One region of the Desulfitobacterium dehalogenans ATCC 51507 genome, then DNA from elsewhere that is predicted to be linked to it. Evidence: predicted binding sites of a transcription regulator. Region 1 holds the regulator's gene; each other region holds the start of a gene.

Region 1 (10,002 bases):
GAGCGAAATTCTGGCGGCTACAGAAGAAGTTTATCGTCTTGAATCAGTAGGGGACAGCTTATATCGCCAAGAAGTGGCCCGGCTGTTTGAGCAAGAGAAGGACGCTATTGAGATCATTAAGTGGAAAGAAATCCTTGAACACTTAGAGGATACACTGGATCAGTGTGAGGAAATCGCAGACCTCCTCAAAGGAGTTGTATTGAAGTATGATTAGTTCCAGTGCGTTACTCATTGTTGTCGTATTTTTCGCGCTGGCTTTTGATTACATTAACGGTTTCCACGATACGGCTAACGCTATTGCGACAAGTGTGTCTACTCGTGCTCTCACTCCAAAAAGGGCAATAATAATTGCGGCAATACTCAATTTTGTTGGAGCATTAGTTAGTACAGGAGTAGCTCAGACCATTGCCAAAGATATTGTAAATCCTGAATTTGTTACTCAGGAAATTGTAATCGCAGCTCTCATAGGAGCGATATTTTGGAACTTAGCCACCTGGTATTTTGGAATCCCCAGCAGTTCCTCGCATGCTATTATCGGAGGAATGATTGGAGCCGCTGTATCTAAAGTAGGCTTCGGAGTGCTGCAGGTTCAAGGGATAATGAAGATAGTTGCAGCCTTATTGATTTCCCCCATTTTTGGTATTATTTTAGGTTTTATTATTATGAAAACTTTATATCTTATTTTCGGTAAGGTCGCACCTTCTAAAGTCAACCAGGGGTTTCGCAAGATGCAGGTGCTTTCTGCCGGGTTGCTGGCGTTTAATCATGGTTCCAATGACGCTCAAAAGTCCATGGGTATTATTACCATGGCCCTTATAGCGTCAGGTCTACAAGATCCATCCAATCTTAATCCGGCTTTATGGGTAAAATTTGCTTGTGCTTTGGCGATGGCTTTAGGTACTGCTGCAGGGGGATGGAAGATTATTCGGACCATGGGCGGAAAGATATTTAAGCTGGAGCCTATCAACGGATTTGCTGCAGACTTGACATCCTCTATTGTTATCTGGACTGCTACAGCCTTTCCGGGTTTGCATTTACCTGTGTCGACTACTCATGTTGTTTCCGGCTCAATCATGGGCGTAGGGAGTGCTAAGCGTATATCAGCCGTGCGTTGGGGAGTAGCCCAGCAAATGCTCATTGCCTGGGTGGTAACGATTCCTACAGCGGCTATAACCTCATTTTTGTGCTACAAACTTATAACATTAGTGCTATAGAAATATTATTATTCTATAGATTTTTAAAGGGACCGTAAGGTTCCTTTTATTATTAATTATTATTAATTGTTAATAAAATATTAATAAATTGCTAATCTATATAGCACGACGGTTTTTGATTTTTGAGTGCAGGTCTCTTTAATAGGCATGATAAGCGCTTTTTGTACATAAAGTGATACTAGCTTAGGTTGTCCGAAAGAATATGAAGTTTTTGTTAAATGTTATTGAATCGGGTGCTTTTGTGAAGCGGAGAAGTTGACAGCTATTATGGAGGATGATAGTATGTATAAATATAATCCCTGGATTAATAAGGGAATAGGACTAATTGGTTGTGCTGTCATTGTATGGATGACCTGGTTTTTTGGGTATACTTATGTTAAGTTAGTCACACAACCCAGGGGTCCAGACATACCTTCCCCGAGTCCTGTGGATCAGAACGAGTTTTTTCTAACTTTGGACACAATAGAGTTTTGGACATGTCAAACGGGGGTATTTAACTCCGAAAGCAATGCTCTCAGGGAAAAGGAGGAATTGCAGCAATTAGGCTGGGATGCCCAAATTATCTCGAGAGATCCATTTATTGTCGGAGTAGGTTTTGCCTACTCTAAGGAGGAAGTGCTTCCTATTCAAGAATTGTTGAAAGAGGGTGGAGTTGTTTCTATTCCTAAATCAGTTACCAGCCCTGAACGTGCTTTTCGTATTCGTGGTACAGGAGCAATTCAGACGGCCAAGGTTCTTGAGGGAGTCAATACCTTTTTGAAGACACCTTATACTGACCGGGAAAGCAGGCTTTCAGAGTTTGAGAACCTTATGGTTTTGACACCTCGTGCTTTAATTAATCTATACGAGGTTTCAAGATTATCGATTAAGGCCGAAAGAACTTTACCGGTGGACCTGCGAAAAATGATGTCATTGAACCTCTATGGTGAGTATCTTAATACCTTAGAGATGCTTCAAAAATAAATATATTTTTTGTTTTAAATAGTTTATAAAATCCATTTGTTAACATTAAAGCCTAGTGATATAATGTACTTACGCTAATTATTATTATCATTTAAAATTTAAGGAAATTGAAACGGGGGATTAGCTTGAAAACACTTAAAATCCCAGAGGCAACGATTATACGTCTTTCAGTCTATTCACGTCATTTAACAGATGTGGATCGTAAAGGAATCGTTACGATATCTTCTGGTGATATTGCAGAGGGAGTTGGAGTTAGTCCAGCTCAAGTTCGAAAGGATTTAGCATACTTTGGTGAATTCGGAACTCGTGGTGTGGGTTATAATGTTAAGGACTTGCACCGCCATATTTTGAAAATCCTTGGCTTAAGCCAGGATTGGAGTGTATGTCTGGTTGGTATGGGTAACTTAGGTTTAGCGCTGACTACATACAAAGGCTTCCGTGAGCGTGGATTTATTATCACTAGTATTTTTGATAATGATCCCCAAAAAATCGGGACCACGGTCAATGGCGTAGAAGTGTTGCCGGTGGATAGACTCGAGGAAGTAGCTAAAGCTAATAAGACTCAGATTGGCATCATTTCCGTACCGTCTCCCTATGCCCAGGAAATCGCTGATAAGCTTATTAGTGCCGGGGTTCAAGCCATTCTTAACTTTGCCCCTGTGGTACTCAATGTCCCACCGGAAGTTGAACTTAGAAATGTGGACTTAGCTGTGAATTTGGAAGTGCTGACATTTAATGTGGGAACCCGCCGCTCTTAAGAAGAATTGTCCCAATCTTATGGATATTTGTGCATAGGAAACTTTGTAGATGAGAATATAAAATGTAGATTCCCGAAAAGTAAGGCAGCAGTGTCTTACTTTTTCCTTATCATGATGATTATGTTTCTCATAAATCAATCCGTAAAAGAGGAGATATTATGTTACGTAAGGAAAAAGACCTGCTTGGAATTATGGAAGTACCGGAAGATGTTTATTATGGAATTCAAACGTTAAGAGCTATTGAGAACTTCCCTATTACGGGATATCGGGCTCACCATGAATTAATACGCGCCTTAGGTCTGGTTAAGGCTGCAGCTGCCCAGGCCAATATGGACATCGGTTCTTTGAACCGTGTGGTCGGCGAGTCCGTAATCAAAGCTTCGATGGAAGTTGCAGAAGGTGTCTTTAATGATCATTTTGTGGTGGATGTCATTCAGGGGGGAGCAGGGACTTCCATCAATATGAATGCCAATGAAGTGATCGCTAATCGGGCTATAGAGATTTTGGGAGGACAAAAAGGGGACTATTCCCGGGTTCATCCCAATGTCCATGTCAATATGGCTCAAAGTACCAATGATGTTTTCCCTACGGCCATCCGTATTGCTTGCCTTAATGTGGCCGATGATCTTCTTTATGCTTTAAACGAGTTAAAGGGTGCTTTCCAAGAGAAGGCCAAGGAGTTTGACGGAGTCATCAAGATGGGGAGAACCCATCTTCAAGATGCGGTTCCCATTCGCTTAGGACAGGAATTTGCAGCCTATGCACAAATGCTGAAGAGAGATATTCGCCGGATCGATGAAGCGTCGAGGTCCTTGCACATTGTCAATATGGGCGCAACAGCCGTGGGTACTGGGCTGAATGCTGATCCGGTTTATATAGAGAGAGTCTCCGAGAATCTGAAGAAGATTACGGGATTGCCTCTTTTACGAGCGGATAATCTAGTGGATGCTACACAGAACACCGATGCATTTTTAGAGGTATCCGGTGCACTTAAAACCTTGGCGGTCAACCTCTCTAAGATTGCCAATGACTTACGGCTGATGGCTTCTGGTCCTAGAACAGGTTTTGGAGAGATTAATCTTCCTGCCATGCAGCCGGGTTCTTCCATTATGCCAGGAAAAGTCAATCCCGTTATGGCTGAGGTGGTCAATCAGGTATCTTTCCAAGTTCAAGGAAATGATTTTACAATAGCTTTAGCCTGTGGTGCCGGACAACTGGAGCTCAACGTGATGGAGCCCGTAGTGGTCTTCAATCTGCTCCAATCCCTGGATATACTCCGAAATGTTATCAAAGTCTTTAAAGAGCGCTGTGTGGATGGGATAACCGCCAATGTGGAGCGTTGCCGTGACCTGGTTGAAAACAGTGTGGGTGTAGTCACTGCAATCAATCCTCATGTAGGATACGAGGTTGCCTCCCGGATCGCCAAGGAAGCCATCGTGACCGGTCGCCCGGTGAGAGAGATTGTCCTTGAAAGAGGACTTTTGACCCCTGAGGAGCTGGATATTATTTTGAATCCTTACGAAATGACCGAACCAGGTATTAGTGGCTCAGAGTTACTTAGAGGAATGCTTCCTCGTGGTCATTAATGGTAAATTATTAATATTAAGTTAATATTTTTGCCCGCCCGTCCCCTTGCGTATTATTAGTCGAAATGCTAAACTAAAAAGTGTCGAAAAATCAGCCAGGAGCAACAGTGCCCTGGCTACATTTCTATGGGTGAAAGGGGGCAAACTATGCCGGCAGGTCGAACTAATTCGGGGGCAGGCCGTACCATACTTCTTATTTTGTCAGGGGCGGCCATTGGAACATTAATAGGCTATGGGTTCGAAAAAATAGCTTTCTTAGCACCTTTTCTGCGCCCAGCCGTCATCGATTTCCCTTCTCATACCTATTTAGACTTCTTTTTTATCACCTTTTCATTTGGATTCCGTCTGAATATCACCTTTGCTACGGTTATAGGGGCATTGGGTGGTTACTATCTAGCTAGGAAGTGGTAGAATGCTCGTACTGGCTTCAGCCTCTCCCCGCAGGGGAATGCTCCTGAAAGAAGGGGGTTTTTCCTTTGTGCGAGTGGAAGCAGATGTTTCAGAAGTACTTTCCCAAGGTGTTTCTCCTGAATCAGCGGTAAAGGAGCTGGCTTTGCGTAAAGCTCTGGCTGGGTTGAATCATTGGCTGGATCGTGGCGGAAGTATGGAGGATATAATTCTTGGAGCCGATACGATTGTTGTCCTAGACCATCAGATTCTTGGCAAACCCAAGGATGCAGAAGAGGCGGAAGATATGCTGACAGCATTAAGCGGACGGGCTCATGATGTATACACTGGAGTGGCATTGATCAATGGAGCAGGCCGTCAAGAATGTGGTGCGGTACGCACAGCAGTTGCTTTTCGTTCACTGACCCATGAGGAGATACTGGAGTATATTGCCACGGGGGAGCCTATGGATAAGGCGGGATCTTATGGGATTCAAGGCTTGGGAGCCCGTTTAGTGGATAATTATCAAGGATCTTTAAGCAATGTGATTGGATTACCCATGGAGTATGTTAAAGAGCGGCTGAGTGTGTGGGGGATGGGACTTGGAGATATCGCCCTGCATGAGGTGAAGGATGGATTATCGCCGGTTGAAGGATCTTCCCGAGGAATTACTACCTCGTGAACGGTTGTTTCAATATGGACCAGATGCCCTCTCTAATCGAGAGATTCTGGCAATTTTGCTGAGGACAGGGGTCAAGGGCGAGAATGTCCTGGATTTTGCTGAACGTCTTTTAACTGAGACTGGAGGATTATCAGGATTAGCTCGCTTAACAGTTCATGAGTTGACCCGGTATCGTGGTATGGGAACTGCCAAAGCCGCTGAACTTAAGGCGGCGTTGGAATTAGGACGGCGTTCGGTATCTTCTGATCCTATGGTGCGTCCTGTTATCAATTCTCCTCAAGACATAGCCTATCTGGTCATGGAAGAAATGCGCTATCTGGATCGGGAGCATTTCCGAGTAGTGAGCCTATCGACCAAGAACCATGTGCTGGGGATTAGCTCCATTTCTGTGGGCTCTTTGAACTCTTCTTTGGTACATCCTAGGGAGTGTTTTAAAGAGGCTATCCGGCGTAATTCCAATGCGATTATTCTTTTGCATAATCACCCCAGTGGGGATCCAACCCCCAGTCGTGAAGATATTGATGTAACCCGTAGATTATCCGATGGGGGGCAGATCCTGGGCATCGAAGTCCTTGATCATGTAATTATCGGGGACAATCGGTACATAAGCTTGAAAGAACGAGGAATATTATAAAGGAAACTTAGGATTGAGGTAAGAAAATTTTGGATGGGCCGAAGGCCCCCGAAAGAATAGAATGCACCTCGTATTATTTGAATAGCAGATAGTATTTGCCCAGCGGGCGCAAAGGCCACGGTACTTTGCTTTCGGGCAGGTACAAATGCAAAGGCAGTACATGATATTGTTATAACGGAAGGGGATTAACCATGTTTTTTGGTAAGGATTTAGGCATTGATTTGGGAACCGCAAATACGCTGGTTCATATGAAAGGGAAAGGCATAGTTTGTAATGAGCCTTCTGTAGTTGCGATTGATATTGAAAAGAAGACCCCGCTGGCTGTGGGGGATAAAGCAAAAGAAATGATTGGCAGGACACCGGGCAATATTGTAGCTATTCGGCCTTTAAAGGATGGCGTTATCTCGGATTTTAATGTTACTCAGAAAATGCTGAAGTATTTTATTACGAGGGCCTTAGGTACTGAGTCCCCTTTTGCTCGTCCCAGGGTTGTAATTTGTGTGCCTTCAGGGGTAACTCCTGTGGAAGAACGTGCTGTCAAAGAAGCTGCGTTGGCTGCGGGAGCGAAGGATCCGGTTATTATGGAGGAGCCTATGGCAGCGGCTATCGGAGCGGGTCTTCCCGTAAGTGAACCCACAGGCAATATGATTGTGGATATCGGCGGGGGAACAACAGAAGTTGCGGTGATTTCTTTGGGTGGCATCGTTACCAGTCGTTCTATCCGCGTTGCTGGGGACGAAATGGATGATTCTATTGTCGCACATATTAAGCGCCGCTATAATTTAATGGTAGGGTATCGGACTGCAGAGGATATCAAGATGGAAATTGGCTATGCTTATCAAGCAGAGAAGGGTAAGACTTATCAAGTCAGAGGACGAGATTTGCTGACAGGACTGCCCAAAACCGTGGAAGTTACCGCTGAAGAAATCCAGGAGGCCCTGCAGGAACCTGTGGTGGCCATTGTCGAAGGGGTAAAGTCCTGTTTGGAAAAAACTCCTCCCGAGTTAGCCGCTGACATTATGGATCGAGGTATTGTCATGGCCGGAGGGGGATCCCTTCTCCGCAATCTGGACAAGCTTATCGCTGATGAGACGGGAATGCCGGTGCATCTCGCTGAGGATCCCCTGTCTTGTGTCGCCCTTGGTACAGGAAAAGTATTGGAAAATGCGGAAATTTTCCGCAGGATTGCTGCTTTGCAAAAAAGCTAGAGTTTGAAGCGGGGAGGAAGTCTTGGTGCGGAAAAGAGTGACTGGAACGGGAATTATGGTTCTCGTTTTCTTCCTCGTGTTAGGCGTCTTAGTAAGTATTCGGCTAACTGGACTAGGAAGCCAATTTCCTAACCCCATAGGCGGGGTGTTGCAGCGAGTTCTAAGCCCTGTAGAGGGTGTTATCCTGAGAGTGGGCAATAGCTTAAAGGAGAACACACGAGTTTTTTGGAATTTTGATGAAGTTCAAAAAGAGAATGAGGAACTAAAGACCAGAGTTGAACAGCTTACAGGAGATAATCTGAAGCTTAAAGAGCAGGTTTTAGCAGGGCTTCGCTATAATGAACTGGATTCGAAAATGTTCAGGGGTCCTAATGTGGATAAGTATCAAAAGATTGGTGCCAGTATTATTAATCGCAATCCTAATGCCTGGTATCAAACCATTACAATTAATCGGGGAATTGAAGACGGTGTATCGGTGAATGACCCGGTAATCGTTGCGTTAGGTTTGGTCGGAAAGATTGTGTCCGTGACCCCTACTACTTCAGAAGTTCTTTTAATCACAGATAGCGAAGGCCAAGTCAGTGCCTTGGTTCGGGGAAGTACCGGTTCGCCGACTTTTGGGATTGTTGAAGGGACGTACAAACGAACTTCGCGTTTAGAAGCGGAAGGAAATCTCCAGATGCTTTTACGTCGTGATGATAATGTCAATGTTGGCGACTTGGTGCTCACTTCGGGCTTGGGTGGGGTTTATCCAAAAGACATTCCTATTGGTAAGGTAGAGCAGATTCAATTGGACGGTTCGGGTTTGTTGAAAACAGCATATATATCGCCTTTGGTGAATTTTGATTCCCTGGAGGAAGTTTATATTGTAGAAAAGTCAGGGGGGCAGTGACGATGCGGCGAAATATCCTCATTATCGTTATGCTCCTTTTCAGCTTAATTCTTCCAGGAACTGTTTTTTATTTTTGGTCCTGGGGCGGGATAAAGCCTGACTTGGTGTTGTTATTTACCATTTACATGGCCCTCCATCATCGTACTTTATCGGGAGCACTTTGGGGGGGGGGAGCAGGAATGATCGCGGATTTTTATCTGGGCAGACATTTTGGTATGTATGCTTTAACCCTAACTGTGGTGGCCTTATTAACGGATTGGCTTTCCCAGCGCTGGTATCGAGAAAATTACTTTTTGATCGCTTTGTTGGTTTTTTTGGTTACCTTTGTGGGAGAAGGGGTTATTGCCTTTTTGAATATCCTGGCAGGAGCCCGATGGTCTTTAGGTGATGCGTTCCGTTTAGTTATTGGCGTTTCTGTGTATAACGCTGTTCTGGTGCCTCTTACCTATCCGTGGATTCATCGGTCATTTACACGGGGGTGGCTGAAGTACAGGCCGAAGTATGATCGGTAAGGGTTTGTATAAAATCCTAGAGACTGCTCTGGAAACTAATATTCAAGTAATTAAAGAGATTTCTTAAGGAGGCGAAAAAGATGGAAGAAGATAAAGAACGCAAACCCTATACGCGCCGTCTCTGGTGCCTTAGCGCCGTCGTGTTTCTCGTGTTTCTGATTCTCGGCTTTAATCTTTGGCGCTTACAAATCGCAAAAGCTTCCTATTACGAGACGAAAGCCCAGGGCAATATCATGAAGCTTGTATCCATTCCTTCCAATCGCGGAGACATTGTGGATCGTAATGGGGAGTTGCTGGTTACGAGTGTTCCTCAGTTTGCCCTGACCATTGATTGGATGGACCTGCAAACAGCTCCGATAGATAATTGGAAGGAAGTGGTTGCTCGTCTGGCAGGCTATATCAAGCCCTATTGGCCTATCAAAGAGCAAGGTGTGGAGAATATTACGGAAGATATTCTGGTCATGATGCAAAACCAGCAATGGGAGCGTTATCGATCGGTTACGGTTTTGAGCGATGTGCCGGATCCACTGAAGGCTATTATCGCTGAGCATAAGGATGAGCTTCCTGGTGTTAATATTGAAGCACTGCCTGTACGCGATTATCGCAAAGCTACCCTGGCCGGTCATATCCTGGGTTATGTTCGTGAAGTAAGCAGTGAGGAAGAAATTGCTTCATTTAACAAAAATCCGCAAGCTCAAGAGGATGGATTTAAATACACTCAAGGTGACCAGGTCGGAAAAATGGGCGTGGAGAAAAGTTATGATTACTGGCTTCGCGGCAAAGAAGGGGTCCAGCAGGTCATCGTGGACAATAATGCCCGCCCTATTGCCAAAGAAGTCATTCACCCTTCTGAGCCCGGCAAGACTCTTCAACTGACCATAGATGCCGGGCTGCAAGCTGTGGTAGAGAAGACCTTAGATGATGTCTTCAGAGAGTATGTGCATCCAGAGCATCCTGATTCTAATCAAGGTGCCGCAGTGGTCATAGAAGTTAAGACGGGAAAGATCCTGGCGATGACTTCCCATCCTAATATGGATCCTAATGATCTGACCGGGATTATCTCTGAGGAAATTGCCGAAAAATATTTCCAAGCGAAAGATGCGGCCTCTTATGACCGGGCTTTAGCCGGAACCTATGCGCCGGGTTCAACCTTTAAAATGATTACA
Region 2 (10,002 bases), 1.7 Mb from region 1:
GGAACGACTACCTGGGGAATACACGGTCCGTCAAGATCAGGGTAGCATACTGCTTGACGGTAATAGGAAAATTTGTCATTCAGATTCTCCCTTAAGGCAAATTCTTCAGGTTCCTCAAACCGCTCTATTTGGGAATTGGTGCTGTGAAGACATTTAAAATTTTTATCGTAGACGACGACCGGATTGCCAACCAATTCTTCAAGGGTTTGGCAGATCGCTGCCAATCCCTCACACTGCAAGGCTAAGGTTGTAAAACGTTCCTGAACATCTTTATAATACTTAAGCTTTACTACCTGGGAGTTAAAGAGCTGCTCCATAACCGGATACATGATATCCACAAAACGAACACTGCCATCCAGCTCAATGACAGGCAATCCATACTCGTTGGCCGCCTCAATAATCTCAGCCGGAATATCATTGACAAACCGTCGTACTTTTATAGCTAAGGCCGAAACCTCTTTCGTGGCCATTTTATGAATAAATTCCCGGTAGTCCAGCCCTTCACCGGGGCCGGAGTATAAGCTGGTGAGCAGAAGTTCTCCTCCCGATAGCCAGTTGACAATATCCGGCGCTTCGATGATAGTAACACCCTTGACTATATTATCAAGTTTTTGATAGCCCGCAACCACTTGGGAGGTCTTCAGGGGGCCCACCTTCAGCAGATCCTTGACTGTAATCTCCAATGTTACCACCTCTTGCACTGTATTATTTCTTGTCAGACTCTAAGGCTCTTCTATGAGGCATCCAGTATTCGCGTCATGCTGGGGGACGCACAGTAGAAGAAAAAGCTCTTCGGGTCGGGTAGCTTTACGCACAACGAACCTTCGGGCGTGAGCTCCTGAAACCCACCTGCGCCGCTTAGTTCATCTTTGTGGCCAGGGCGGCTTGGGCGAAACCATTCACTGGATGGTTTCGTCACCGGAGGCTTTCTTCATCGGAGCTCACGTACTCCATAGCTCCGGGGCTGGTCAACTCGCTTTCTTAACAGCATCTGCAGCGGATAAGTACCCTTTGGGGTGTGCCGCTTTGAGCGAAACTGTCCACCGGACACTTTCGTCGCCAAACCCCGCTGCTTTCTGCATGTGAACCGGTGGCTTCGCTACGTCAAGAAAGCTTTGTTGACCCGACCGCTCCTCCGCTTAAAGAAAGCTTGGCTTATGGTGAGTGAAGCGAAGCAGAAGCCTTAGCTGCCTTATACACAGTGAAATCCGTTCGCTTTTGTGCGTAAAGCTACGCTAGTAGGTCTTTTTCAGCTCTCTTTTGAGGCCTTCTCCGGCTTTTTTTCCATCATCGGCTATGCCGCGGAGCGGCACCAGCCGATGATGGAAAAGCTGTCCGGGTCGGGTAGCTCCGCGTAACTCAGACCCAAAAGAGTTGCCCAAGGATTTTGCTTTCAGGCAGAGAACGAATTTAAGCGAGCAGGGTAGCAATCTTCGCGAAAAGACTGCAGCGGAGTCGGGTTGGAAACAGGACGTTTCCAACCGGCTATGAGGCAGGAGCCGATTTAGCCGGGTACCCGACGCAGCGGAGGTCTTGAGCGATTAGATTGCTCCGCGCAGCTTATGGAGTGAACGCCGAAAGCAAAATCCTGGAGAATCAGCTTTCGATTCTTCTTCAGAACCCGACTCAACTACCCCGCTTAAAGCTTAATATCCCGATTGCAATCCTTAGTATAGATATACGTAAAAGGAGTACGCCCAACACCATAGCAAGCTTGAGGAACATAAGGACCAAACCAAATGAAGTCTTCCTTCTTCACCGGAATCCACTGGTCATCGATAAGATAGACCCCTTCCCCTTCCAACAGGTAAAGTCCATGCTCCTGGACATGAGTCTCAATAAAGGGATGACATCCCCCCGGCAAAAAGCTTAAGACGTGGAAGTTGACATCAAAACCTAAATCGGTAGGGAGTAAATCCTTAATCCGTACATTCTCCATCCCGTCATAAGGTGCATAAGGCATATCGTTGAGACGTCCCACGACAATCCTCGCTGAATATCCTTCTACAGGACGATAACGCTGTTTATAAAGAAGCAGTTTCCAGGATGCATCCGAATCATTGCGAAGTTCCATCCCCAGGGATGCCGGAGCGAAGACATAACCGCTTTCATCAATGCTATACTCTTTTCCTTCCACCAAGACCTTGCCTTGGCCGCTCAAGCAGTAGACAAAGGTCTCGATTCCCTCTTCCATAAAGGGCTTCACTGTGCCGCCGCCAGGCAACACCTCCACAGTATACATAGCGAACTGTGGGCCATAATGAGGAGAGGCAATAATACTTACATGACATTGCTCAAGATTGGGAAGCACATTTTTCACCCGCCCCTCAGGAGGGATCAAGGCATACCTTCCATGTTCGACTACAGCTCGTGTGGATAAGAGATCATTAGGATAACCCATTTTAAATTCTCCCTTCTATTTTAGCATAAGAAGTTTTCAAATTGATATTATATTCTTAATGTTCGCCATAAAGTTAAGTTCCCCTTTATCCTAAGATGATAAAGCGATTCCCTATATTACGAAGTTATCTTGCCCTCATTTCCTAAAAAAGATGAAAAACTTAAGAAATTCAGCTTCTTTCTTTATCTTAAAATGATAAAGGAAGATGAGAGCCCATCACGAATATTCAAAAAACAATGAGTCATTTGCTGAATAATGAACTCAATTACCCTGCAAAGGAGATGACCTGCCCATGAGCCGACTGCTTAAAGTTGAAACCTTGACCAAAGAAGCCTTTAGTCCCTTTGGTTATCTACTCTGTCCTAACCCCGGCATCCCCCCTTTCAAAAATACCCCTCCGGTCTTTACCGATCGGATGCCTTTTGAGGTGGATGAAGGCCAGTCTGAATTTGTCTATGCTTTGCTGGATCGCAAAGAATTTACGTTTTCCAATCTGGAGCGCCATCTTAAAATGACCCAAGGCTTCTTTATGATGACCGGGGGACCGGCCATTATTACTGTAGCGCCTGCTACGGATCCCCATGACCCCGAGTCTTTGCCCTCTTTGGACTCGGTACGTGCCTTCCTTTGGGAGCGGGATATGTGCTTTGTTCTCCATCGGGGGGTATGGCATGGTCGAATCCTTCCACTTGAGCCGAAATTTGCCTATATCCTGGCTACCCGCAAGGAGACTTCAGACGAATCCATCGCCCCTCTCTATGATGGTGATGTCCAAATCCGCGAATTAGGAGAAACTTTTGAATTGCAGCTTTAATTTCGCCTCTAAAGACAACTGTTCACTTTCGAACAGTTGTTTTTTTTTATAAAATGAGCATGAGACAATCCGCATCCGGATCATCTCACGCTCTACTTTATTTTATCCTTTTCCTAATCCCTAGACTTCAACCACGCACATGATTTCGACTGCAGCTCCCCCTGGGAGTTGGTTCGTGCCCAAAGCCATGCGGGTATGCCGTCCCTTTTCCCCAAAACAGGTGAGAAGCAGTTCGGAAGCCCCATTCATCACTAAAGGCTGCTGGGTAAAGTGTTCCGCACTGCGGACATACCCAATAACCTGGACAAATTGCTTAATAAGTCTCAAATCCCCCAGATACTCCTTCAATGCCGCCAGACAGTTGGTCATGGCAATCCGGGCTGCTTCCTGCCCCTGCTCAACTGAAAAATCCTCGCCGACTTTACCTAAGAAAACATACTCTCCTTGGCGTTTCGGGGTATGACCGCAGACATAAAGCAAATTCCCCGTGCGAATGACCCTGCTATAATAGCCATCCGGTTCGGAAGGAACAGGTAACTCCAAACCATACCTTAGCATTAAGATCTCTTCAATCTCAAGCATGAAGCTTTCACCCTTTCATGGTTTATACCTTTACTGCCGTATCCAACAGAATATGATACAGTACATTAACCCCATCGGCGCAGTCTTCCATGCTGCTCCATTCGGCAGGATTATGACTGATCCCATCCTTAGAACGAATGAAAATCATGCCGATAGGACAGATATTGACCATTTGCATGGCATCATGGCCGGCACCGCTGGGAAGGCAAAAATACTCCAAACCGATTTTTTTACAAGCTTCTTTAGCTGCCATTTGGAATTCCTTTGAACAAGGAGCCGGCGGAATCCGTTGCAGGATTTCTGTCTCCAACTGAACTCCTCTTTCCTGACAAATCCTGGCCAATTCCTTAAATAGTGCAGCCTCCACTTCATCACTGACCTCTTGTGAGGTATCCCGAAGATCCAGAGTAAATTCGACACGGCCAGGAATAATATTAATTCCTCCAGGAAAAACATTAAGCCGACCGACCGTAGCTACCGTACTTCCTGTTTTTTTGGCTTCTCTCTCAATAACCTGAATCATTTCCGCTGCAGCCACTAAAGCATCCTGGCGGAGATTCATGGGAGTAGCCCCCGCGTGACCCGCTTCCCCTTTAACGATAAGTTTCATCCATAACTCATTAACAATCCCCGTAACGATCCCCACGGAAAGATTATTGCATTCCAAAACCTTACCCTGCTCAATATGGAGCTCAATAAAAGCCTTAAGTTCTTCCGGATTGCGAATGGCGTCTTTTATTTTATTGGGGTCATAGCCCTGATTGCTCATAGCCTGCGCCACTGTCATTCCGTTTTTATCTTTCATTTCCAAATCTTTTTGGGTAAGGTCTCCAATCACGCCGCGGCTTCCGAACATACTGAAGCTAAACCGGGATCCCTCTTCATCATTGAAGGCGTAGACTTCAATGGGATGCTCAGTCCTAATTCCCTGCTCACTGAAAGACTGCAGTACTTCGATGGCTCCAATGATGCCAAGACCCCCATCAAAGATTCCTCCATCACAGACCGTATCAATATGAGAGCCTGTAAGAACCACCGGTGCACTGGGATTCCGGCCTTCCCAACGGCCAATCAGATTACCCACAGCATCTTCCCTTACAATCAATCCGGCTTCTTTCATATAGGTTGTGACTAAATCTTTAGCAGCTCGATCTTCGGGGGTAAAGGCATGCCGAGTCACTCCACCCGATTCTCTGCGACCTATTTTTCCTAATTCCTGTAAGCGCTGATTAACCCGTTCACTACTAATCATAAAATGCCACCTCTTCACAGCTGATAAACATTGAATTGTCTTAATATTCTTATCCCTATTTTTTATTAATTCGGGCTTATTGTCTTTGGCAACTTTGGATAATTATCTCCTTGCAATTCTATCCTTTTACTATTCACCCTTGTTCAATTCAAGGCAGACACTTCCCAGGATCCTTATCACACCTAGTTAAAATTTCTCTCTCACAGCTTGGACGCCTTATCCAAACTCACTAAAAAATTTGAAGGCATTATCTTTTAGAAACTTATGCCATACTGAGTCTTGATGCTCTAAAGCCGTCAACCGCAAGGAATTTACGAAATCTAAGTACGTAAAAATACTTGTTTTAGTCTGATTGGATAAACTTCACCTTGATAGATTGTCTCGAAATGATAAAGCCAAATGAAAATATTCAGTATATTCTTAATGTAAATTGGCCAATTAAACAAACCCTATGGTACCTTGCACATAGTCAGATTAGTTAGGGGGCATGAATGTGTTTAATCTCGTCATTAAAAACGGAAAGATTGTGACCGCGGACAAAATTATTGAAGCCAGTTTAGGTATCAATAATGGAAAAATCGCCGCAATCATCACAGCAGGAACAGAGATCCCAGCCGAAAAAGTCATCGATGCCAAAGGTAACTATGTCTTTCCAGGAGCTATCGATACTCATGCACATTTAAATGATCCTGGTTATCTCTGGAGAGAAGATTACGCTCACGGTACAGCAGCTGCAGGAATCGGAGGATTTACCACCATTATTGACATGCCGTTGCAAAATGAACCGGCCATGACCGATGGAAAAATTCTCGATAAAAAGCTGGACATCGTTTCTCCTAATGCCTATGTAGATTTTTGTTTCTGGGGTGGTTTAGTCGATTATAACCTTAACCAGCTGAAAGAATTGGACGAAAAAGGCTGTGTCGCTTTTAAATCCTTCATCGGGCCTGTTTCTCCGGATTATGTGTCCCTCTCCATCGGTCAAGCCAAAGAGGCTATGGAGATTTGTAAAGAGTTCGATGGCCGGGCAGGTTTCCATTGCGAAGATTATTCCATTATCAAATGGGAAGAAGAACGGGCAAAACGCAAAGATCATAACGATTGGCAGGATTTCCTGGACTCCCGTCCCCTGATCGCGGAACTTATCGCCACTCAAAATATTATCGATGTCGCCAAAGAAGTGGGAGCTAAAGTGCATATCTGCCATGTCAGCCATCCCCGTGTGGCAGAAATGATCCGCCAAGCCCAAATCGAAGGCGTGGATGTTACCGCTGAGACCTGTGGGCACTACCTCACCTTTACGGATCAGGATGTGGTTAAAAACGGCAGTCTCTTCAAATGTGCTCCCCCTTTACGTGATGCCGCAGCCGTGGAAGGTATGTGGGAATACGTCAATAACGGAACTCTGTCCGCCATTGCTTCCGACCACTCCCCCTGTGAGCTCAGTGAAAAAAGTGAAGAAAAGCACGGTGTCTTTGGGGCCTGGGGCGGAATCAGCGGAATCCAAAACGTCATGCAGGTAGTCTTTAGTGAAGGGGTCGTTAAGAGAGGCTATTCCCCCACCCTGCTGGCCCGCTCCTTAAGCGAAGGTCCCGCTAAAGCTTTCGGAATCTTCGGCAAAAAAGGTGCCATTCAAGTAGGCTTTGACGCGGATCTCGTGATCCTCGATCCGGAAAAAGAATGGGAGATCACACCCGAATCCTTACACTATGTCAATCAAATATCAGCTTTTGTGGGCTTAAAAGGCAAGGGACTTCCTGTCTGCACTCTCGTTCGCGGTGAAGTCGTTGCCCAGGACGGACAATTAGTAGGACAAAAAGGCCATGGTATGTACGTGAGAAAAATCAAGTAAGGAAAGCACAAAAAGGAGGTCTAACCATGAGTCATTATGATCTAATCCTTCGCAACGGAAATGTGGTGTTTCCAGATGGTGTAAAAAAGGCCGATATAGCCGTCAGTGATGGCAAAATTGTGCTCATTGCTGAAGAAATTCCCGGAGGTGCTAAAGAAACCATCGATGCCGCCGGAAAGCATGTTTTTCCCGGTATCACCGATGGCCATGTACACTTTAATGATCCCGGCAGAACTCATTGGGAAACCATGTCCACAGGTTCCAGCGCCATAGCTGCCGGAGGCGGAGTTGCCTTCTTTGATATGCCCCTTAACTGTGACCCGTGCACCCTGGATGCGGTGAACTTTAACAATAAGCTGGCTGTTGCCCAAAAAGATTCTTTAGTGGATTACGGTTTCTGGGGTGGTTTAACCCCCAATAATTTAGACAAACTAGAGGAACTGGCCGAATGCGGCGTCATTGGCTTTAAGGCCTTCTCCTGCCATAGCGGTATCGATGAATTTCCACGCATGGATGACTATACTGCTTTAGTAGGTATGGAGAAGTTGGCCAAACTGAACCTTCCTCTCATGGTCCATTGTGAAAACGCTGAGATTACCAAGGAGCTTACCGAATTATCCCTGGCTCAACATCGTGCCGGAGTACGGGATTATTTCGCAGCCCGTCCGCCTATTACGGAGATCGAAAATGTTTCCCGGATGATTACCTTTGCAGAAGAAACAGGCTGTCAATTGATTATCGCTCACATCAGCACTGCCAAAGCCGTGGAACTTGTCGCTGAAGCCCGAAGCAGAGGGGTCGATGTCTGCTGTGAAACCATCGGTCATTATCTGTACCTCACCGGGGACGATGTGGAACGCTTGGGCACTGTAGCCAAATGCTCCCCTCCCATCCGGGATGGAGAAAACCAAATTCAAATGTGGGGACATCTCTTTAATGATAAGATCGCTTTCGTTTCTTCCGACCACTCCCCCTGTGATCCCAAGCTGAAAAACGGTGAATTTATGCGTGTCTGGGGCGGAATCTCAGCTTGCCAAACCACCTTGCAAGGTTTGCTCACCCATGCTTATCATGACCGGAAATTCCCCTTGGTCAAGATTGCTCAGTTAACCGCCCAAAACGTCAATGAAATCTTTAATATCAAGGGCAAGGGTAAAATCGAAGTGGGTTATGATGCTGATTTTGCCTTGGTCGATCTGAATCATGAATTTACCTTACAGGCAGAGGATCTCTTCTACAAACATCAGGTCAGTCCTTATGTGGGGAATCGTTTCCGCGGCACCGTCGCCCAGACCATTCTCAGAGGGACTACAATTTATAAGGACGGAAAAATTGTCTCCAAACCCGTGGGTAAGCATTTAAAGCCCAATCAATGATTAAAAGCAGAACCTGCCAAGGAAAAACCAAAAGAAGGAAGTGAAGGCTATGTCCTTAAACACTGACACTCATACCGATGTGCATATTGAACATGCCCCCGGTGTAGAAGAAACACTCTATCCTAAAAAAGCCAAAGACCGCACTATGGGACCTATCCCCTACATGTTTATGTGGATTGGGGATGGAGTTAACCTGGGTAATATGACCCTCGGAGGCAGCATGATTATTGCCGGAGTGGCTACCTTGAATATCTTCCAAACCTTTGCTGCAGCCATCATAGCCATTGGAATCATTTCCCTTGTTTTTACTTTAAATGACAGACTGGGTTATCGAACCGGTGTTCCTTATGTTATGCAGCTACGGATGTCTTTCGGGGAGAAAGGTTCTATTATATCCTCTCTCTTACGCGGTATACCGGCGATTGTCTGGTATGGATTCCAAAGCTGGGTTGGTGCTACTGCTTTAAATGAAATTCTCAAAGTCTTTACCAGCGGGTCCTTTGATAGCATTCCGATCTGCTTCGTCGTCCTTCAGTTGGTGCAGATTGTCCTTTCCATGTATGGCTTCCATGCCATCAAATGGGTAGAAACTCTTATCTCGGTAGTCCTCATGGCCGCCTTTGTATATGTATTTGGTCTTCTTATCGCGAATTATAGTGATGTTATTGCTCAAAAGTGGATCTATACTCAAGGCACTTGGGGCCTCGAATTCTGGGCTTTCATTATGGTCTTGATGGGTAATTACGCCGCCATATTCCTCAGCGCAGCCGATTACTCTCGTGAGCTTAAACCGGGATATGGCGATGTAAAACGTGGCTTTCTCTACTTCTCCCCCATCGTCATCGCCTATGGTGCAGTCATTGTCATTGGTGCTATGCTTGCTTCCGCTACCGGCAACTCCAACCCTGTCAAAGCCTTAGCTATTGTTTTCAATAATGACTTTATCACCGTCTTTGTCTCCGCCTTTATCGTCATGGGTGCCATCGCGGTTAACATGGTTGCCAACATTATTGCACCAACCTATGTCATTCAATTGCTCACTAAAATCAAATACAAGCCGGCCGTCGTTATCACAGGTCTCCTTGGCCTTTGCTCCTTCCCTTGGGTACTGGTTCAAGATTCCTCTTCCGCAGGTCTGGCCACGTTTATTCTTATCTACTCGGCTTTCTTAGGACCCATCGTTGCTATACTTTTAGTTGAATACTATATTCTAAGAAAACAAAAAGTGAATGTGGTAGACCTCTACAGAGCAGATGGTCCTTTCGCAGGATATAATCCGGCTGCCATTACAGCTATGCTCCTCGGTGCCGCGGCAGCCTTTATGCTGGTAGACCTGGCTTGGATTATTGGTCTCGTCGTTGGGGGCGTATCCTACTACCTCCTCACCAAATACGCTTTTAAAGACTCCAAGTTCAAAGAGGGCACTATCTTTGAAAAATAAATAAGTTCCGCCTCTTAACTTGAATGAAACTGCTTTCGGCAAGATTGCCGGAAGCAGTTTTTTTAATACTGTCAGAAAGTATAACTTCGTTGTATACTTTCCTCCAGCATAAGTGCAACCAACGACTTCGCCTTTCTGGATGCATGTTTAAAAAGCACGGCGAAGCCGGGTTTTCTTTATGTATTGTTTTACCCTGTAATAGTACAGCCTGTAAAAACTGCTGACGTTTTAAGTTCAACCAGTGACCCCTTTATTTCGACTATTGAAAGAAAAATCATAGACCC
Region 3 (10,002 bases), 1.4 Mb from region 1:
TGATCCTGGGTGAAAGCGGTACAGGGAAAGAAGTCTTTTCCCACGCTATTCATAAATCAAGTAATCGCAGTAATGGGCCTTATATAAAAGTGAATTGTGCAGCTTTGCCGGAAGACCTGCTGGAATCAGAACTTTTTGGTTATGAAGAAGGAGCGTTTACGGGGGCTCGGAAAGGCGGAAAGCCCGGTAAATTTGAACTTGCTGACAAAGGGACTATTTTTCTTGATGAAATCGGCGATATGTCTTTGGGTATGCAGGCCAAGCTGCTGCGGGTGCTGCAAGAACGTGAAGTTGAGCGTTTAGGTGGGACAGAACCCATAAAAGTCGATGTGCGGATTATTGCAGCTACGAACAGGGATCTGCACAAAATGGTGATGGAACATAAATTCCGCCTTGATCTCTATTACCGCCTTAACGTTCTTGCCATCGATCTGCCACCATTAAGAGAGCGTAAAGAGGATATTGGTTTTATTGCCAAAGGACTAATTGAAAAAATCAATAAGAGACTGGGTACGGATATTCAGGGCTTGAGACCGGAAAGTATTACTCATTTATGTGCTTATGATTGGCCGGGCAATATTCGTGAACTGGAGAATATCTTGGAACGGGCCATAGTAATTTGTGATGAAGCCTGGGTTTTGCCGAAGCATTTGGCTTTGCCGGGAGTCATGGAAACAATGTCATTAGGTACGGAGCAGACCCTGGAGTATGCTTTACAAGCAGCAGAACGTGAAATTATTGATAAAACTCTCCGCCGCGTTCAAGGCAACAAGGTACAGGCTGCACGAATCTTGGGGATTCACCGCTCTGTTCTATATAAAAAGCTGGCTAAATATAATATTCAAGGATAATTCAACCAATGTCTTTGCGAGGAGTCACTGTTGCTGTTTTGAGACAGTGTCCTTTTTTGTGGACATAGGGATGTAAAAGGCTGGAATTCCAGCCTTTTTTAATTTCTTGTCAAAATAATGTCCGTTTTTTGAGACATATAAACTTTGAGTTCACATGTACAAATAGATGAAATATTTTAAAAATTTAGAAAATAAACCAATGAATTCAGGTCCTTCATGAACTTGAGATAAAAATCTAATTCACATTGGCACGTAATTTGCATTATAAACAGATAATTTATAAGATTCAGGTATTTCTAGGGATACCAAAATAGATACTCTGCAAGGAGGTCGCGTTCATTGAACTTTAACCTTACGGAAGATCAAATAATGATGAGAAAAATGGTAAGAGATTTCGTAGAGGAAGAGGTAATTCCCCAAGCAGCTTATACCGATGAAAGTCACGAGTTTCCTTTGACGTTAGTACATAAGATGGGCGAACTGGGACTTATGGGAATCCCTATACCGGAGGAATATGGAGGGGCCGGTTCAGACTTTATTTCTTACACCTTAGCCATTGAGGAACTCGCCCGGGGTTGTGCCTCCACTACCATAATCATGGCGGTTCATACAACCATTGGCACTTTTCCTATTTTTTATTTTGGTACGGAAGAACAAAAACAGAAGTATTTGCCGAAACTTGCCAGAGGAGAGATGCTTGGAGCCTTTGCACTCACGGAACCCAACTCAGGGTCCGATGCTTCGAGTTTAGTAACAACTGCAAAGCGCCGTGGTGATCATTATGTGATCAATGGCAGCAAACGCTTTATTTCCAATTCAGGCTATGCCGGGGTCTATACAGTGCTGGCTTCTACCGACCGTACGAAAGGTTCACGTGGAATTACAGCTTTTCTAGTAGATGCGGGTACCCCCGGTTTTATCATAGGGAAAAAGGAGAAGAAGATGGGGCTCCACGGCTCATCCACTTGTGAATTGATTTTTGAGGATATGGTTGTCCCTGTTGAAAACAGATTGGGGGAAGAAGGACAGGGGTTTAAAATCGCTATGGCATTACTTGACGATGGCAGAATAGGGATTGGAGCCCAGGCTGTGGGGATTGCTCAGGCCGCTTTTGAAGCGGCTCTGGCCTATGCTCAGGAGAGGGTTCAATTTAAACAGGAGATTATGAATTTCCAAGGGATTCAATTCATGCTTGCGGATATGGCTACTCAACTGGAAGCCGCTCGTTTATTGGTGTATCAGGCCGCAGCCAACCGGGTCCAGGGATTGCCTTACAGTAAAGAGGCCTCCATGGCCAAATTATTTGCTACTGAAATGGCGGTCAAAGTAACCAATGATGCTATGCAGATCTTCGGGGGAAATGGTTACATCACAGATTATCCTATAGAACGTTATCTGCGGGATGCCAAGATTACCCAGATCTATGAAGGTACAAACCAAATTCAGCGGATTGTCATTGCCAAACATTTAAGAAATAAAATCTAAGAACATGAGGAGGAACAAGTTATGAAAACGATTATGGTCATCGGAGCAGGGCAAATGGGCTCCGGAATTGCCCAAGTGGCCGCTCAAGCAGGGTACGCCGTGATCCTCAATGATATCAAGGAGGAGTTTGTAGCCCGCGGTCTTAAAGGGATTGAAAAGAACTTGGACCGCAGCGTGGAAAAGGGCAAACTCTCTTCCGAAGAAAAAACAACCATCCTCGGACGGCTTCAGGCCAGTGTTTCTCTTCAAGATGCGGCTCAAACCGATTTAGTCATCGAAGCAGCTATTGAAAATATGACTATTAAATCGGAAATTTTTCAAACCCTAGATAAACTTTGCCCAGAGCATACTATATTGGCTTCCAACACATCCTCATTGCCTATCACAGAAATCGGAGCTTGCACCAAGCGTCCGGACAAAGTGATTGGCATGCATTTTATGAATCCGGTCCCTGTGATGAAGCTTGTGGAAATCATTCGCGGACTGGCAACCAGTGATGAGGTCTATAGGGAGATTGAAAACCTGAGCGTTGCTATGGGGAAAACCCCCGTAGAAGTCAATGATGCCCCGGGCTTTGTAGCTAATCGTATTCTGATTCCGATGATTAACGAAGCGATTTGGACGCTTAACGAAGGGATTGCCAAACCGGAGGCTATCGACGATGTCATGAAGCTGGGAGCCAATCACCCCATGGGCCCTTTGGCGCTGGCGGATCTTATCGGTTTGGATACTGTACTTGCTATTTGCGAAGTGCTTCATGAAGGGCTTGGAGATAAGTACCGACCTTGTCCCTTATTGAGAAAATATGTCAAGGCAGGTTGGTTGGGGAGAAAAACGGGAAGAGGTTTCTATGCCTATTAAAGGGTAGAGATATTTAGAAAAAATGAGGGGAGACGAAGAAGTATGATTTTTGATTTAAGCGAAGACCATGTCATGATGAGGAAAATGGTAAGGGATTTTGCTGAGAATGAGTGTGCAGCAGGCGCTGAAGAACGGGATGAAAAAGAAGAATTTCCTCGTGAGATATGGAACAAAATGGCGGAATTGGGTCTGGCGGGAATCACTTTTCCCGAGAAATACGGCGGTGTGGAGTCTGATTATTTGTCCTACGCCATAGCGATTGAGGAATTATCACGGGTAGACGCCTCAGTTGGAGTAACTGTGTCCGCTCATTCCAGTTTATGTGCTAATCCTATCTACCTCTTTGGTACGGAAGAACAAAAACAAAAATATCTTGTCCCATTGGCAAGTGGAGAGAAAATGGGGGCATTTGGCTTAACTGAACCCATGGCCGGTTCTGATGCCTCAGGAACCCGAACCACCGCAGTTAAGGATGGCGATGATTATATCATCAATGGCACCAAAATTTTTATCACCAACGCCTATGAAGCCGATACATATGTGGTTACTGCCCAGATGGATAAAAGCAAAGGGAATAAGGGAATCGCTGCTTTCATTCTAGAAAAAGGCATGCCGGGCTTTACTTTTGGCAAGAAAGAAAAAAAGATGGGGATCCGCTCCTCGGCCACTTATGAATTGGTCTTTGATAATGTTAGGGTCCCGGCGGAAAATCTCTTAGGCCAGGAAGGACAAGGGTTTAAAGTAGCCATGGTCACCTTGGACTTCGGCAGAATCGGCATTGCCTCCCAAGCCTTAGGCATTGCCCAAGGGGCTTATGAGCAAGCCAAAAAATATGCTAAAGAAAGAGAACAATTTGGCCAGCCCATCGCTCATTTCCAAGCCAATCAATTTAAATTAGCGGATATGGCCACTCAGATCGAGGCTGCCCGTTTATTGGTTTATCAAGCGGCTTACCTGGCTACCCAGCATAAGCCCGTCTCCAAAGCTTCGGCTATGGCTAAACTCCATGCTTCAGAGACAGCCATGTGGGTAACCACTCAAGCGGTCCAAATGCACGGTGGTTATGGATACACTCGTGAGTATCCTGTAGAGCGGATGATGCGGGATGCCAAGATCACTGAGATTTATGAGGGAACAAGTGAAGTACAACGTATTGTCATCGGCAGTCATGTCTTAAAAGAGTAGGAGGATACCCTATGAACATTGTGGTATGCGTTAAACAAACGATTGATACAGAAGCTAAAATTGCCTTGAACAAGGATGGAAAAATAGATGCCAATGGGGTCACTCTGGTTATCAATCCTTTGGATGAGTACGCCATCGAAGAAGCTCTCCGAATGAAGGAGAAATTTGGCGGTGAAGTAACCGTTATTACCCTTGGGGGAGATCAAGCCACAGCGACAATCCGCAGTGCCCTAGCCATGGGAGCCGATAAAGCGATTCACATTAATGACCCTGCCCTAGGGGAAGTGGATGAAGGAAGTGCCGCTGCCATACTTGCCAAAGCGGTGGAGACCATTCCCTACGACATCATTCTGGCAGGAGTCATGGATACAGATAATGGCTCAGCTCAGGTCGCCGTGCGCATGGCCGAGAAATTAGAGCTTCCTTCGATCAGTAGCGTCACCAAACTTGAGCTTAACGGCAGTCAAGCAACAGCCCTGCGGGTTATCGACGGAGGTCTGGCAACTCTTGAGGTATCACTACCGGCTGTCATCACCGTAGTTCAAGGAATTAATGAGGTGCGTTATCCATCGGTAGCCGGAATTATGAAAGCGAAGAAAAAACCACTGACAACCCTTAAACTAAGTGACTTAGGACTTGATCCCTCTGATTTAGTGCTTCAGGCAAAAGTTACCCAATATACTCTGCCTAATCCAAGACAAGGGGGCAGAATCCTTCCTGGTGAATCGGCGGAAGCCACCCATGAATTAGCACGAATCCTTCGTGAAGAGGCTAAAGTACTCTAATCGGTAATGAACACAGTAAAGGAGTGAGTTATATGCCAAAGGGAATCTGGATATTTGTCGAACAAGCTGATGGGAAGGTTCGTAAAATATCCTTGGAAATATTAAGTCAAGGACGGAAAATCGCTGACCTTACAGGGGAACCACTGGTAGCGGTCATTGCAGGGGATGGGATCTCCAACTTGGCACAGGAAGCCGCCAGTTATGGAGCTGACCAGGTCTTCTTACTGGACTCCCCTCAATTGGCCCAGTATACCACCGGCGCCTATACTTCCGCTCTGGCAAAGCTTATTCAGGAAAAGGAGCCTCAAGCCTTCCTGTTAGGTCATACGGCAGTGGGAAAAGATTTAGCTCCTCGTCTTGCCCAACGTCTAGGGATCGGCCTTGCCTCAGACGTTATCGATATTGAAGTGGATCCGGAAAAATTCCTTCTCTACAAACGCCCTGTTTATACAGGCAGTGCCTATAGTTTTGTAGAGATCTTAAGTAGACCAAGTCTTGCTACGGTAAGGGCTAAATCTTTCCCAATATCAGAGCCGGACCTGGCAAGGCAAACCGAAGTCATCGAAGCAACGGTAAACATCGACCCGGCAGATCTTAAGGTCATTGTGAAAGATGTGGCTCTCATAGTTACCAGCCGACCAGCCCTAACTGAAGCAGATTTTGTTGTCTCCGGTGGTCGGGGCATGAAAGCGGAAGAAAACTTTGCTATTCTTGAAAAATTAGCCGATGTTGTCGGGGGAGCAGTAGGAGCTTCAAGAGCGGCAGTGGATTCAGGATGGATTGATAATCAATTTCAAGTAGGACAGACAGGGAGTATTGTAGCCCCCACCTTATATGTGGCCTGTGGTATTAGCGGAGCTATCCAGCACATAGCCGGCATGGGAGCGTCCAAGTACATTATTGCTATCAATAAAGACCCTGAAGCTCCTATTTTCAACGTTGCCGATTATGGTATCGTTGGGGATTTGTTTGAAGTCGTCCCTCTTCTTACTGAAGAGTTTCAGAAATTAGTGAATGAGTAAGAGATTTGGACAGGGGAATTCACCCATTTAGAGCAGCTTGGAAGCGGGAGTTCACCACTGTAAACGGAGAGGACTCAAGTTGGAGATGGGGTGCTGTCCTAAGACAGTACCCCCATCAATAAAAAATAGAGGTAAGGATAAAGGGTAATGGTCATGGATTGGAAAGGGGAGTATGGGATATGGCGACACGGGAGCTTTATTGGAATATTGAACATCACTGGCTGATTTACCCTATGTTGATCATAGCTCTCGGCTTTTTTTGCTATGGTTTTTATCAGCGTTATAAATTGTGGCAAATAGGACAGCCAGAGAACCGCAGGAAAAATATGGTCAAAAGAATTGGCGATATCTTTGTTTATGGATTAGGACACAAAAGAATCTTAAAAGAAGGTTTCCCTGGGATAATGCACCTTTTTATCTTCTGGGGGTTTGTGCTGCTGTTTTTTGCAACCATTATTGTGGCTATGCAGGCCGACTTCGGGATCAATATGTTTAACGGCGGTCTCTATATCTTTATCAAGATAACTGCCAATGCTTTTGGGCTATTGGCCATCATTGGCTGTCTGATGGCCATCTGGCGGCGTTATGGTCAGCGTCCGGATCGCCTTGATAATAAAAAGGATGATGCCATTGTCTTAGCTCTTATCCTCACTATTTTACTCACTGGCTTTGTCATCCAAGCTGTCCGCATGGCAGCTATCGAAGATCCCTGGGGTATGTATGCTTTTGTTGGGTATGCTATGGCACCGCTTTTCAAGGGCTTAAGCAATTCAACCCTGGAAGGAATTCATGCTTTTCTCTGGTGGTTCCATTTCATTTTAGTGATGTTTTTTTTCGGGTATTTTCCCTACTCCAAGCTTTCCCATATCTTCCTTGCGCCCGCCAATCAATTTCTACGGCACCATGGTCCCATTGGCATCCCGGAGAACATCGATTTTGAAGATGAGGGTCTCGAAACTTATGGAAAAAGCAAGCTTAGTGAGTTCAGCTGGAAGACTCTTTTCAACACGGATGCTTGTTTGCGCTGTGGAAGGTGCCAGGATAACTGCCCGGCTTATTTAAGTGGTAAACACCTGAATCCTAAAAAGATTATTCAGGATATGGGTGCTTATATAGAAGAGACAGGTAGAGCGCTGAAAAAGGCTCACAGGGCAAAGCCTGCCCTTGAGGTCGCCGCACAAGGAAGCGAAATTGCTGCCGCCGCAGAAGCTCTCACTGAAGAAGAGCTGGGTTTGCCTTATCTCATCGGTGATGTGATTCCCGAAGAAGATCTTTGGGACTGTACTACCTGCCGCTCCTGTGAAGAACAATGCCCAATCTTTATTGAGCACGTGGACAAAACCATTGATATGCGCCGTAACCTGGTGCTCATGGAATCACGTTTTCCTCCGGAAGCTCAATTAGCATTCCGTAATATGGAAAACAACAGCAATCCTTGGGGAATTGGTTGGTCCTCTCGAGGAGATTTTTTGAAAACTGTGGGATGTTTAACCCTGGAAGAAAATCCGGAGGCTGAAATTCTCTATTTTCCAGGTTGTTCCGGATCCTTTGATGCACGGAATCAAAAGGTCTCGGCAGCATTGGTAAAACTATTGAAGGCAGCGGAAGTCAATTTTGCTATTTTAGGCAGTGAGGAAAAATGTTGTGGTGATTCAGCCCGCCGCTTAGGGAATGAATATCTTTTCCAAGCGTTGGCTCAGGAAAATATTGAGACGATGAATGGATACGGAGTAAAAACCATCATTACTCAATGCCCTCACTGTTTTAATACTCTTAAGAACGAATATCCTGAGTTTGGCGGGAACTATCAAGTGCTTCATCATACCGAATATTTAAACGAACTATTAGCCTCCGGTAGATTAAAGCTTAATAAAGCAGGCGGTGGTTCGGAAAGGGGGTTAAATACTCGATCCGTTACCTATCACGATTCCTGTTATCTTGGCCGCTATAACACAATCTACACAGAACCCAGAAGATTACTTCAAGCTGCCGGCTTCCATATTACCGAAATGGCTCGTCATCACGAGAAGAGTTTCTGCTGCGGTGCAGGTGGCGGAAGAATGTGGCTGGAAGAGCATCATGGCCAACGTATCAATGAGATGCGCACGGACGAAGCCATGGCAGCAGGCACAGAAGTGGTGAGTACAGGATGCCCATTCTGTTTAACCATGATCAATGACGGTATAGCTGCCCGTGAGGCCGTGGAAAGAGTGAAGGTATTGGATATTGCAGAGATTCTCGTTGAAAGAATGTCTTAAGGAAAAGCAAAAACAACAGAAAAAACGGAATAATTGACCAAGCGTCGAAAAGTTTTTCGACGGATAATAGGTCAAAAAGCAAGAGGGGAGATTAAATTATGTCGAATAATAATGGGGGATGGGCAAATCCTTCGCCCGCAGGTCTGGTCGCTCTAGGGGTTGCTTGCTTTACTTTTTTTGCTTTGTTAAGCGGCAAGGTTACTGCAGGAGCAATGCCTCTGCTGGGATGTTGGTTGATCGGCGGCTTTGTTACTCAAGTCATTGTCGGTGCTATTGAGTTAAAAGAAGGTCAGATTCTCGGTGGGAACGTTTTCCTATATTTTTCAGCATTTTTTATGCTTGTCGGAGGATTGGAGTTTTTTGTTAAATACTTCGCGGCAGCTCAACAATGGTCGATACCCCTAGATACTCGTATTGATGGCTGGGCTTGGCTCGTTCTGGCATTTTGTCTTGTGATGTGGACTCCGGCTTACTTTAAGGGAACAAGTATCCTAGCTATGATCGTTATTCTTGTAGATATCGCCGTTGTCCAAGTTGCTTTCCTCGATTTAGGAGTCCTCAGCCCCGCATTCAAACCTGTAGCCGGCTACGCTCTTCTCTTTGCAGGAATTCTGGCCATGTATCTTTCGGCAGCCTTAATTTTAAATACCACATACGGTAAAACGATACTTCCTCTTACAAAGCCTTGGATCAAAGAAAATGCCCCCGCACCTGTTGGCAATGCTAAAAAAATGTAAGGTCTTATTATTATAATTTGTTAATACTATAGAATTTCGGATTAGGGTGGAGGAGCGTTTAATCAACTAACCATGTTGTTTTATTAGGGCAAAGAACAAGGAGGAGCTGGATTTGAATATTTTAGAAGAGTATCAAAGCAAACTGACTTCACCGGAAAAAGCTGTGAGTGTGGTTAAATCAGGGGATTGGGTGGATTATGGCTCCTTTACCGGTCAGCCCGTTGTCTTGGATAAAGCTTTGGCAGCTCGCAAAGATGAGCTTGAGGATGTAAAGATTCGGGCTGTCACGGCAGTGAGGATGCCCGAGGTGGTCAAGGTTGATCCGGAGGCTAGGCATTTCGTTTATAATAACTGGCATTTCAGTGGTTTAGACCGTAAACTGCACGATCAGGGAGTTTGCTGGTACAGCCCGATCCTCTATAATGAACTGCCCAGCTATTATCGACGTTTTCTTGATGTGGACGTAGCCATGATCCCGGTAGCACCCATGGACGAGAAAGGCTTTTTTAACTTCGGGCCTCAAGTTTCTCATACCAAAGCAATGCTGGAAAAAGCAAAAATCATTATTCTTGAGGTGAATCCGAAAATACCCCGTTGCCTGGGCGGTCTGGAAGAGGCCATTCATATTTCTGCTGTGGATCATATCGTGGAAACAGAATGGGAGTTGCCTCAGATTCAACCCGTTCCTCCTACCGAGTTGGATAACAGAATAGCCGGATTTATTATGCCTGAGCTCGTAGATGGAAGCTGCATTCAGCTGGGTATTGGTGGTATGCCTAATGCTATGGGTAAGATTATTGCTCAATCCGACCTCAAAG

The links. The regulator Rex, encoded in region 1, represses fermentation and respiration genes when NADH is low (regulators of the CRP and FNR family bind a similar motif). The targets are predictions, from matches to a motif close to ATTGTTAANNNNTTAACAAT.
Region 2: a site for Rex is predicted at 2,442-2,461, ahead of DESDE_RS05595 (ureidoglycolate lyase). Genes of this name have one in related genera too.
Region 3: a site for Rex is predicted at 946-965, ahead of DESDE_RS11275 (acyl-CoA dehydrogenase). Genes of this name have one in related genera too.

The regions. Positions count from the first base shown of each region.
Region 1 covers NC_018017.1:3,740,999-3,751,000, reverse strand. The annotation lists gene DESDE_RS18120 (DUF47 domain-containing protein) at 1-214, shown strand, start outside; gene DESDE_RS18115 (inorganic phosphate transporter) at 207-1,214, shown strand; gene DESDE_RS18110 (SPOR domain-containing protein) at 1,497-2,177, shown strand; gene DESDE_RS18105 (redox-sensing transcriptional repressor Rex) at 2,303-2,935, shown strand; gene aspA (aspartate ammonia-lyase) at 3,094-4,521, shown strand; gene DESDE_RS18095 (DUF4321 domain-containing protein) at 4,669-4,932, shown strand; gene DESDE_RS18090 (Maf family protein) at 4,934-5,590, shown strand; gene radC (RadC family protein) at 5,541-6,224, shown strand; gene DESDE_RS18080 (rod shape-determining protein) at 6,416-7,432, shown strand; gene mreC (rod shape-determining protein MreC) at 7,458-8,324, shown strand; gene mreD (rod shape-determining protein MreD) at 8,327-8,836, shown strand; gene mrdA (penicillin-binding protein 2) at 8,917-10,002, shown strand, end outside.
Region 2 covers NC_018017.1:1,144,851-1,154,852, reverse strand. The annotation lists gene DESDE_RS05605 (PucR family transcriptional regulator) at 1-683, opposite strand, end outside; gene allE ((S)-ureidoglycine aminohydrolase) at 1,640-2,401, opposite strand; gene DESDE_RS05595 (ureidoglycolate lyase) at 2,694-3,215, shown strand; gene DESDE_RS05590 (RidA family protein) at 3,336-3,797, opposite strand; gene DESDE_RS05585 (Zn-dependent hydrolase) at 3,820-5,049, opposite strand; gene allB (allantoinase AllB) at 5,543-6,901, shown strand; gene allB (allantoinase AllB) at 6,928-8,277, shown strand; gene DESDE_RS05570 (NCS1 family transporter) at 8,327-9,718, shown strand.
Region 3 covers NC_018017.1:2,327,552-2,337,553, reverse strand. The annotation lists gene DESDE_RS11280 (sigma-54-dependent Fis family transcriptional regulator) at 1-851, shown strand, start outside; gene DESDE_RS11275 (acyl-CoA dehydrogenase) at 1,191-2,336, shown strand; gene DESDE_RS11270 (3-hydroxybutyryl-CoA dehydrogenase) at 2,358-3,197, shown strand; gene DESDE_RS11265 (acyl-CoA dehydrogenase) at 3,240-4,382, shown strand; gene DESDE_RS11260 (electron transfer flavoprotein subunit beta/FixA family protein) at 4,394-5,167, shown strand; gene DESDE_RS11255 (electron transfer flavoprotein subunit alpha/FixB family protein) at 5,200-6,189, shown strand; gene DESDE_RS11250 (heterodisulfide reductase-related iron-sulfur binding cluster) at 6,369-8,447, shown strand; gene DESDE_RS11245 (acetate uptake transporter family protein) at 8,546-9,184, shown strand; gene DESDE_RS11240 (acetyl-CoA hydrolase/transferase family protein) at 9,297-10,002, shown strand, end outside.